Linked DNA regions of Zymomonas mobilis subsp. mobilis ATCC 10988. Each later gene encodes a partner of the first gene's protein in a complex. Links are inferred from orthologs where the notes say so. Each region holds a gene or a part of one and is shown in the gene's direction. Other genes may lie near its edges.

Region 1 (4,293 bases):
TAAAGGGTGCGGGCTTCGCCTAAAACTTCCAACTTCACCAAAGTCCAGCCACCGGCTTCCCGTGCTAAACGCAAGGTTCTCACGGCTTCTTCTGCATTAAAGCAACCGGCCGTATTGGGGAGAAAACAATATTCTTTCGGGTCGATATAATCGGTCAACATCGGGGCAGATGTATCAGTCAGATTAACCCGACGCACAGCCACAGTCACGATTTCAGCCCCTGCGGCTTTTACCGCTGCCGCATTCTGGGCATAATCTTTATATTTACCGGTGCCGACAATTAAGCGGGATTTGAAGGTATGGCCTGCTACAGACCAGCTATCATCAGACATTAAATTATCACCTCCGCCAACAAAATGGACGATTTCCAATTGATCGCCCGATTCAATGGTTACATTGCCGAGTTCAGAGCGCGGCACGATTTCGAGATTGCGTTCAACAGCCACCTTGGCCGGATTCAAGCCCAATGATTGCGCCAAAGCCGCAATCGTTATTCCGGCTTTCACCTGATGAGGTTCACCATTTAGCTTGATATTGATGAGACTATCACTCATGAAAAGCTGCCTTTGCCTAAGAAATCTAACCTGTTCTATAAAGAGCCTTTACCCCTACTCGCAACCGGAAGTAACATCATGGCCAAAAAGCCGACCATATTTATTCTAAACGGGCCTAATCTTAATCTCTTGGGATTACGCGAACCGACAATCTACGGGCATCAAACGCTAGAAGACATTGCTAACAAATTAAAACTTCAAGCAGAAAAACTTGATGTTACCGTCGAGATAAGACAATCTAATCACGAAGGGGCATTAATTGATTGGCTACAGGAGGCTCAAGCTGTAAAGGCAAAGGCCGTTATCTTGAACGCAGCGGCCTATACGCATACGTCCGTTGCGATCTATGATGCGATCAGAGCTATAACGGTGCCGGTGATTGAAGTGCATCTTTCCAATCCCCATGCCCGCGAGGCTTTTCGTCATAAAAGCTATGTCGGAGAGGCCGCATTGGGGACAATTTCCGGATTTGGCGCAGAAAGTTACTCTCTTGCGCTGGACGCTGCCGCCAAGCTCTGACATGGCAGAAACCGTAATAACTATCCGGTTATTACAGTTTATGCCTTAACAATTAATAAATGCCGGATAGCCGGAATAATTTTCGTGAGCGTAAGAATGACAGAAAAACACAAAGAAGCCATGCAAGTCGATCCCGAATTAGTGAATCAACTCGCAACTTTATTGGATGCGACGAACCTGACTGAAATTGAAGTGCAGGATGGCGACCGCCGTATTCGTGTCGTTCGCAACGCTACCGTCTATGCCCAGCCACAGACTATTCCTGTTGCCCCGATGCAGCAGGCACCGATGAACACAGCATCGGCAGCGCCTGCGGTAGCACCTGTTGCCGAAGCTGCGAATCATCCTGGCACAGTCTATTCGCCTATGGTTGGCACGGCTTATCTGGCACCGGAACCCGGCGCTTCCAATTTTGTCCATGTCGGTGACAAGGTCGAAAAAGGCACAATCCTGCTCATTGTCGAAGCCATGAAAGTGATGAATCCGATTGTGGCGCCCAAAAGCGGGATCATCTCATCAATTATGGTTGAAAACGCCCAGCCGGTCGAATTCGATCAGCCGCTGGTGGTAATAGAGTAATTCCGTGGCCATCAAAAAAATTCTTATCGCCAATCGCGGTGAAATCGCCCTTCGTATCCATCGTGCCTGTCATGAAATGGGGATTAAAACGGTAGCGGTTCACTCAACCGCCGATGACGATGCCATGCATGTTCGTTTGGCGGATGAAACTGTCTGCATCGGCCCCGCTCCCGCGGGTGAAAGTTATCTTAATATCCCGAATATCATCGCCGCTGCCGAGATTTCCGGTGCCGATGCTGTTCATCCGGGATATGGCTTTTTGTCTGAAAATGCCCGTTTTGCGGAAATCGTCGAAAGCCATGAACTGATCTGGATTGGGCCCAAGCCGGAACATATCCGTATTATGGGTGACAAGGTAGAAGCCAAGCGGACGGCAGGTAAACTCGGCCTGCCGCTGGTTCCCGGATCAGACGGCCCCCTTCACGAGATCAGAGAAGCCAAAGCTGTCGCGGCAGAAATCGGCTATCCCGTGCTGATTAAGGCGGCTTCCGGTGGTGGTGGTCGCGGGATGAAAGTCGTCCAAAGTGAAGACGAACTCGAAAGCCTGATGGCACAAGCCAAATCCGAGGCCAAAGCCGCCTTTGGTGACGACACCATTTATATGGAAAAATATCTGGCCGCCCCGCGCCATATTGAATTCCAGATTTTTGGTGACGGTGAAGGTCAGGCCATCCATTTGGGTGAACGTGATTGTTCTTTACAACGCCGCCATCAAAAGGTGCTGGAAGAAGCCCCCTCACCCGTTATCTCTGCAGAACAGCGCGAAGAAATGGGTGGGATCGTCGCCAAGGCCATGTCCGATATGCAGTATCGCGGCGCAGGCACGATTGAATTTTTATACGAAAACGGGCAATTCTATTTCATCGAAATGAATACCCGTCTTCAGGTCGAACATCCAGTCACAGAAGCGATCACTGGCTTGGACTTGGTGCGCGAACAAATCCGCGTTGCTGATGGTCAGGGTCTGTCCCGTACACAGGAACAGATTACGTTATCCGGCCATGCCATTGAATGTCGTATCAATGCCGAGGACCCTGATAATTTCACGCCTTCACCGGGCAAGGTGAAAAATTATCATGCTCCGGGTGGTTTCGGGGTTCGGGTCGATAGCGGCCTTTATAGCGGTTATGCGATTCCGCCTTACTATGATAGCATGATTGGCAAGCTGATCGTGCATGGTGAAACAAGACAAGAAGCAATCAACCGCCTTTCCCGTTCTCTGGAAGAATTTATCATTGACGGGATTAAAACGACTATTCCTTTGCAGCGATCACTTCTCGCCAAAGAAGAATTTGTGGATGGCGATTATACGATCAAATCGCTTGAAGCTTGGTTGGAAGAAAAGAGCTTGAAAAAGATCTGATGTCATAGACCAAAGATATAACGAAAAAGAGCCGGAATTTTCCGGCTCTTTTTTTATGCTTATTTTTCTACAGGTAAAGGCGGCTGCTCCGATCCATAGGCGATAAAACCGGGGTTGCGATAACCCGGTTTCCCATAGGTCAGATTTTCACCCGTCTCGTCGATCACATTACCCCCTGCGGCCAAAAGAATGGCATGACCCGCAGCCGTATCCCATTCATGGGTAGGCGATAATCGGGGATAGATGTCCGCTTTTCCTTCTGCCAATAAACATAATTTCAAAGAAGAACCGGCCTTAATCCGATTTTCGATCGGTAATTGCTTCAAATAGGCCTCGGTTGCAGGGTTATTATGGGAAAAAGAGGTCATTACATCCCATTTCTTACCCGCTTCACGGATTTGAATGCTATTCCGGTTTTCAATCTGGAAATCTTCAGTCGTATCAGCGGCCCATGCCGTTTTAGCCAACACATCGCCGACATAAAGGCGGTTGATTGCCGGCGCATAGATCACACCTAAAATAGGATAGGCCTTTTTAATCAGGGCAATATTGACCGTGAATTCATCACGCTTATTCACAAATTCCTGCGTGCCATCAATGGGATCAACCAAGAAAAAGCTGTCGGTATTATACCCCTTCTTGGTTTTGGCGTATTCTTCTTCTGCGATGACGGCAACACCGGGTTGCAGCTTTTTCAATCCCTGTAAAATAATCGCTTCAGCTTCCCGATCCGCCTGCGTTACGGGGCTATCGTCATCTTTCTTCATCACGGTGAAATCACCATGATAAATTTCGAGCGCCCGTTTTCCGGCCTGTAGCGCAATTTGTACCAGACCTTCTAATAACGCAGCCTGCGGCGAAAGTGATGATAAAAGCATAATGTCTCCCATAAGGCGGAAGGCTTTTTACAAAAAAACCTTTTTTTCTATTTAAAGCATTTTAGAAACAGATCGTAGTTTTTTTAAACGACTCTGAAAATAACAATTTCAAAGCTTTTTATGGGCATCAAAATGGCGGTCATCTTTTCTTGTAGAAAAATCTAAGCCCCTTTTTGAACCAAGGTTACCTTCAATTTATGCCCCAGACGCCTTTCATATCTCGGATCAGAAAATCAAATTCTGGCGATGGGCAGCGTGTTATGGAAATCTGGCGCGATGCGGTGCAAGAAACACATCTTTTTCTAAAAGCAAAAGATCGTTTTGAAATAGAAAAGTCGCTCTCTGATTTTTTGCCCATGGCATCCTTATGGCTCGCTGTCGATGACAGCGATAACGCGAT
Region 2 (3,871 bases), 640 kb from region 1 along the record:
TGATGCCTTTAATTCTTGAGCTTAATCAGGAATATCGGCGCGCATTGAAAGACCCGTCATTCATAGCAGAAAGAGATGATCTGCTAGAGCATTATGTCGGTCGTCCTAGCCCGCTTTATTTCGCGCCTCGCCTGACAGAAGCCTGGGGCGGCGCAAAAATCTATTTGAAGCGTGAAGATCTTAATCACACGGGTGCGCATAAAATCAATAACTGCATCGGTCAGGTCTTATTAGCGAAAAGAATGGGTAAAACCCGCGTTATCGCGGAAACCGGTGCCGGACAGCATGGTGTCGCAACGGCGACCGTTGCGGCTCGCTTTGGTCTATCTTGCACGGTCTTTATGGGTGAACTGGATACAGAGCGCCAGCAACCCAATGTCTTTAGAATGAAATTGTTAGGTGCCGAGGTTCGTCCCGTTAAAGCGGGTTCCCGCACCTTAAAAGATGCCATGAATGAAGCCCTGCGTGATTGGGTGGCTCATATTGATGACACTTTCTATATTCTTGGCACGGCAGCAGGCCCCCATCCATATCCTGAAATGGTGCGTGATTTCCAATCCGTGATTGGACGCGAAGCCAGAGAGCAGATTCAAAAAGCAGAAAAGCGTTTACCGGATTTATTGATCGCAGCCGTTGGCGGTGGATCAAATGCTATGGGGCTTTTCCATCCTTTCCTTGATGATACAGATGTCGCTATGATTGGTGTCGAGGCTGCCGGTGAAGGCATGGAAACCGGTCGTCATGCAGCCAGCTTAACGGGCGGCGCACCGGGTATCGTCCATGGAAACCGCACCTATCTTCTTTATGATGAGAATGGTCAGATTAAAGATGCCCATTCGATTTCAGCCGGTCTTGATTATCCGGGTATTGGCCCTGAACATAGCTGGTTAAAAGACATAAAACGTGTCCGTTATGAAACCATTACGGATAACGAAGCCTTGGCCGCTTTCCAGCAGCTTTGCCGATTAGAGGGTATTATTCCGGCATTGGAATCTTCCCATGCTTTGGCAGAAGCCGCCAAAATAGCCCCGACAATGGGCAAAGACAAAGTCATTATTGTTAATCTTTCAGGGCGTGGCGACAAAGATATCTATACCGTAGCCAGCCATTTAGGGGTCGCGTTATGAGCCGGATTGCCAATACTTTTGCCAAAACAAAAAAAGAAAATCGGGCTGCTTTGATTGCCTTTCTGACGGCAGGTGATCCCTCTATTGAAGCGACCCCTGCCCTGTTGGATAGTCTGGTTGAAAATGGCGTCGATATTATCGAATTAGGGATGCCCTTTTCTGATCCGATGGCAGATGGCCCCGCTATTCAGAAAGCCAATCTTCGGGCTTTGGCGGCTAAAACTGGCTATAATGACATCTTTAGAATAGCCACGGAATTTAGAAAACGACATCCGGAAACGCCGCTTATCCTTATGGGATATGCCAATCCGATGACGTTTAAAGGCAGCGACAGCTTCGCCGCCTCTGCAAAAGAAGCCGGTGTTGACGGCATTATCTGTGTCGATATTCCGCCAGAAGAAGACGCAACCCTTGGTGTCGCAGTGCGCGAAAAAGGCATGGATATGATCCGGCTCGCCACCCCGACCAGTGATGAAGCGCGTTTGAAAATCATCCTCGATGGGGCTTCCGGTTTCCTCTATTATGTTTCTGTCGCGGGCGTTACGGGTCTGCAACAGGCAACTGAAGCCAGCATTGATGCCGCGCTTGATCGGATTAAAGCTGTAACAGATTTGCCGGTTGCCGTCGGTTTCGGTATTCGTTCACCAGAACAGGCCGCAGCGATTGCCAAAAAGGCTGATGCGGTTGTGGTGGGTTCGGCCTTTGTGTCTTGCATCGAAAAGGCTGTGACCAATCGCCAAGATCCCAATGCCGCCTTAGAAAAATTGGCTAAAGAATTAAGCACGGCCATTTCCGATGCCCGTAAGGAGGCCGCCCTATGAGTTGGCTCGAAAAAGTCCGAAACAAAATACCTTTTATTGTCAAACGAGAAACGCCTGATAATCTGTGGCATCGCTGCCCCCATTGTCAGACGATGATTTTCAACAAAGATTACGAAGAAAATCTGTCTGTTTGTCCAAAATGCGGCTTTCATGGCCGCATCGGGAGCCGTGCGCGTTTTGATTCCCTATTTGATGAAGGGGATTACAGCGTTCTTCCTCCGCCCGTCGTGCCGGAAGATCCGTTAAAATTCCGCGATACCAAACGTTATGTTGATCGTCTTAAAGCAGCCCGCCTTAAATCGGGCGAAAATGATGCGCTGCTTAATGCCAAAGGGCGGTTGGCAGGGCGTCAGACGGTTATTGGCGTTCAGGACTTTTCCTTCATGGGCGGTTCTATGGGCTTGGCGGTCGGAAGCGCTTTTGTGGCTGGTGTCAAAGCTGCAATAGAATGTCATTCGCCTTATATCATCTTTACGGCGGCAGGTGGTGCAAGAATGCAGGAAGGCATTTTGTCTTTGATGCAAATGCCCAGAAGCACGGCAGCTATTGCGGAGTTAAGAGAAGCCGGACTGCCTTATATTGTCGTCTTAACAGACCCGACAACGGGGGGTGTTACCGCCTCTTATGCGATGTTGGGTGATGTTCAGATTGCGGAACCCGGTGCCTTGATTGGCTTTGCCGGACAGCGTGTTATTGAATCGACCATTAGAGAGAAGCTCCCCGAAGGATTCCAGCGGGCAGAATATCTTCTTGAGCATGGTATGATTGATATGGTTGTTCCCCGTGCTGAAATGCGTGATCGTCTGATCTCGCTTGTGGATTATCTGCTTCCTGCCAATGAAGCGGCCTAAACATTCCTTGCTGTTCGAGATATAAATTATGGCCGATCACGCCCGTTCCGATAATCCAGATGTTCAATTCCAATTAGACAGATTGGCACGCCTCTCACCGGGAAGTGACATCTTGGGTCTAAGCCGTATCAGCGAATTGCTGGAACGGCTGGGACATCCAGAGCATCACCTGCCCCCAGTATTCCATGTTGCTGGAACCAATGGCAAAGGCTCTACTTGCGCCTTTCTAAGAGCGGCACTTCAGGCCGCCGGTTTGTCTGTCCATGCCTATACCAGTCCGCATCTGGTACGTTTTAATGAACGTATCAGAATAGCTGACAAGCTGGTCGATGATGATACCTTGGCTGGTTTATTAAAAGAAGTATTGGATATTGGTGAGGATGTCGGTGCTAGCTTCTTTGAAGTCACCACGGCGGCGGCCTTTTTGGCTTTTTCTCGGAACCCTGCGGATGCCTGCGTCATTGAAGTCGGTTTAGGGGGCAAGCTCGATGCGACCAATGTCATTACCAATCCGATTGTATGCGGGATTGCCCAGCTTGGGGTCGATCATCAGGCTTTTTTAGGCGATAATGCCGAAGATATTGCAGCCGAAAAAGCTGGTATTGCCAAAGAGACAGTGCCTCTGGTCACGCAGACCTATGAGCCTTCTATTGCGGCGCAGATCAAAAAAATAGCTGATGAGAAAAAAGCGGTTTGGTTGCCTCGTGGCAGCATATGGGAATGGACAGTTTACCAGAATGAGCTGCATTATCGGGATAAGGCTGGACGGCTCCATTTGCCTTTACCGCGGTTAAACGGCAGTCATCAGAATGAGAATGCGGCCTTGGCCGTTGCGATGCTGCGCCATCAGAAAGTTATTCAAATACCAGAGGCGGCTTATAAAGCGGCTATGGGATGGGCTTTCTGGCCAGCCAGATTGCAGCATGTCTCGGATGGTCGTTTGGTAAGCCAATTACCGGTTGGGGCAGAATTGTGGATTGATGGTTGTCATAATCCCGCCGCCGCCCCTTCAACGGCAGCTTTCTTCCAAGAACATGTCGAAAAAGAGAAGAAGCCTTTCCATCTTATTATG

The links. The genes of interacting proteins can lie anywhere in the genome.
Region 2: the proteins of accB (region 1) and accD are in contact, whole or in part, in a solved structure (PDB 8UXZ), measured with the Escherichia coli proteins. The link is inferred for Zymomonas mobilis subsp. mobilis ATCC 10988 from one-to-one orthologs.

Annotation. Positions count from the first base shown.
Region 1 is NC_017262.1:642,033-646,325, forward strand. The notes cover bases 1-2,910. They hold accB (acetyl-CoA carboxylase biotin carboxyl carrier protein), read left to right. Parts: upstream 1-1,169; coding sequence 1,170-1,652; downstream 1,653-2,910. Other genes in these bases: thiS (sulfur carrier protein ThiS), read right to left, coding at 1-554; aroQ (type II 3-dehydroquinate dehydratase), read left to right, coding at 633-1,073; accC (acetyl-CoA carboxylase biotin carboxylase subunit), read left to right, coding at 1,657-2,910. Outside these bases: more of accC, read left to right, coding at 2,911-3,015; 3'(2'),5'-bisphosphate nucleotidase CysQ, read right to left, coding at 3,075-3,893; ZMOB_RS02880 (acetyltransferase), read left to right, coding at 4,091-4,293. UniProt on the Escherichia coli protein: This protein is a component of the acetyl coenzyme A carboxylase complex; first, biotin carboxylase catalyzes the carboxylation of the carrier protein and then the transcarboxylase transfers the carboxyl group to form malonyl-CoA.
Region 2 is NC_017262.1:1,286,409-1,290,279, reverse strand. The notes cover bases 873-3,871. They hold accD (acetyl-CoA carboxylase, carboxyltransferase subunit beta), read left to right. Parts: upstream 873-1,944; coding sequence 1,945-2,799; downstream 2,800-3,871. Other genes in these bases: ZMOB_RS05735 (bifunctional folylpolyglutamate synthase/dihydrofolate synthase), read left to right, coding at 2,828-3,871; trpA (tryptophan synthase subunit alpha), read left to right, coding at 1,124-1,948; trpB (tryptophan synthase subunit beta), read left to right, coding at 873-1,127. In the rest of the region: more of trpB, read left to right, coding at 1-872.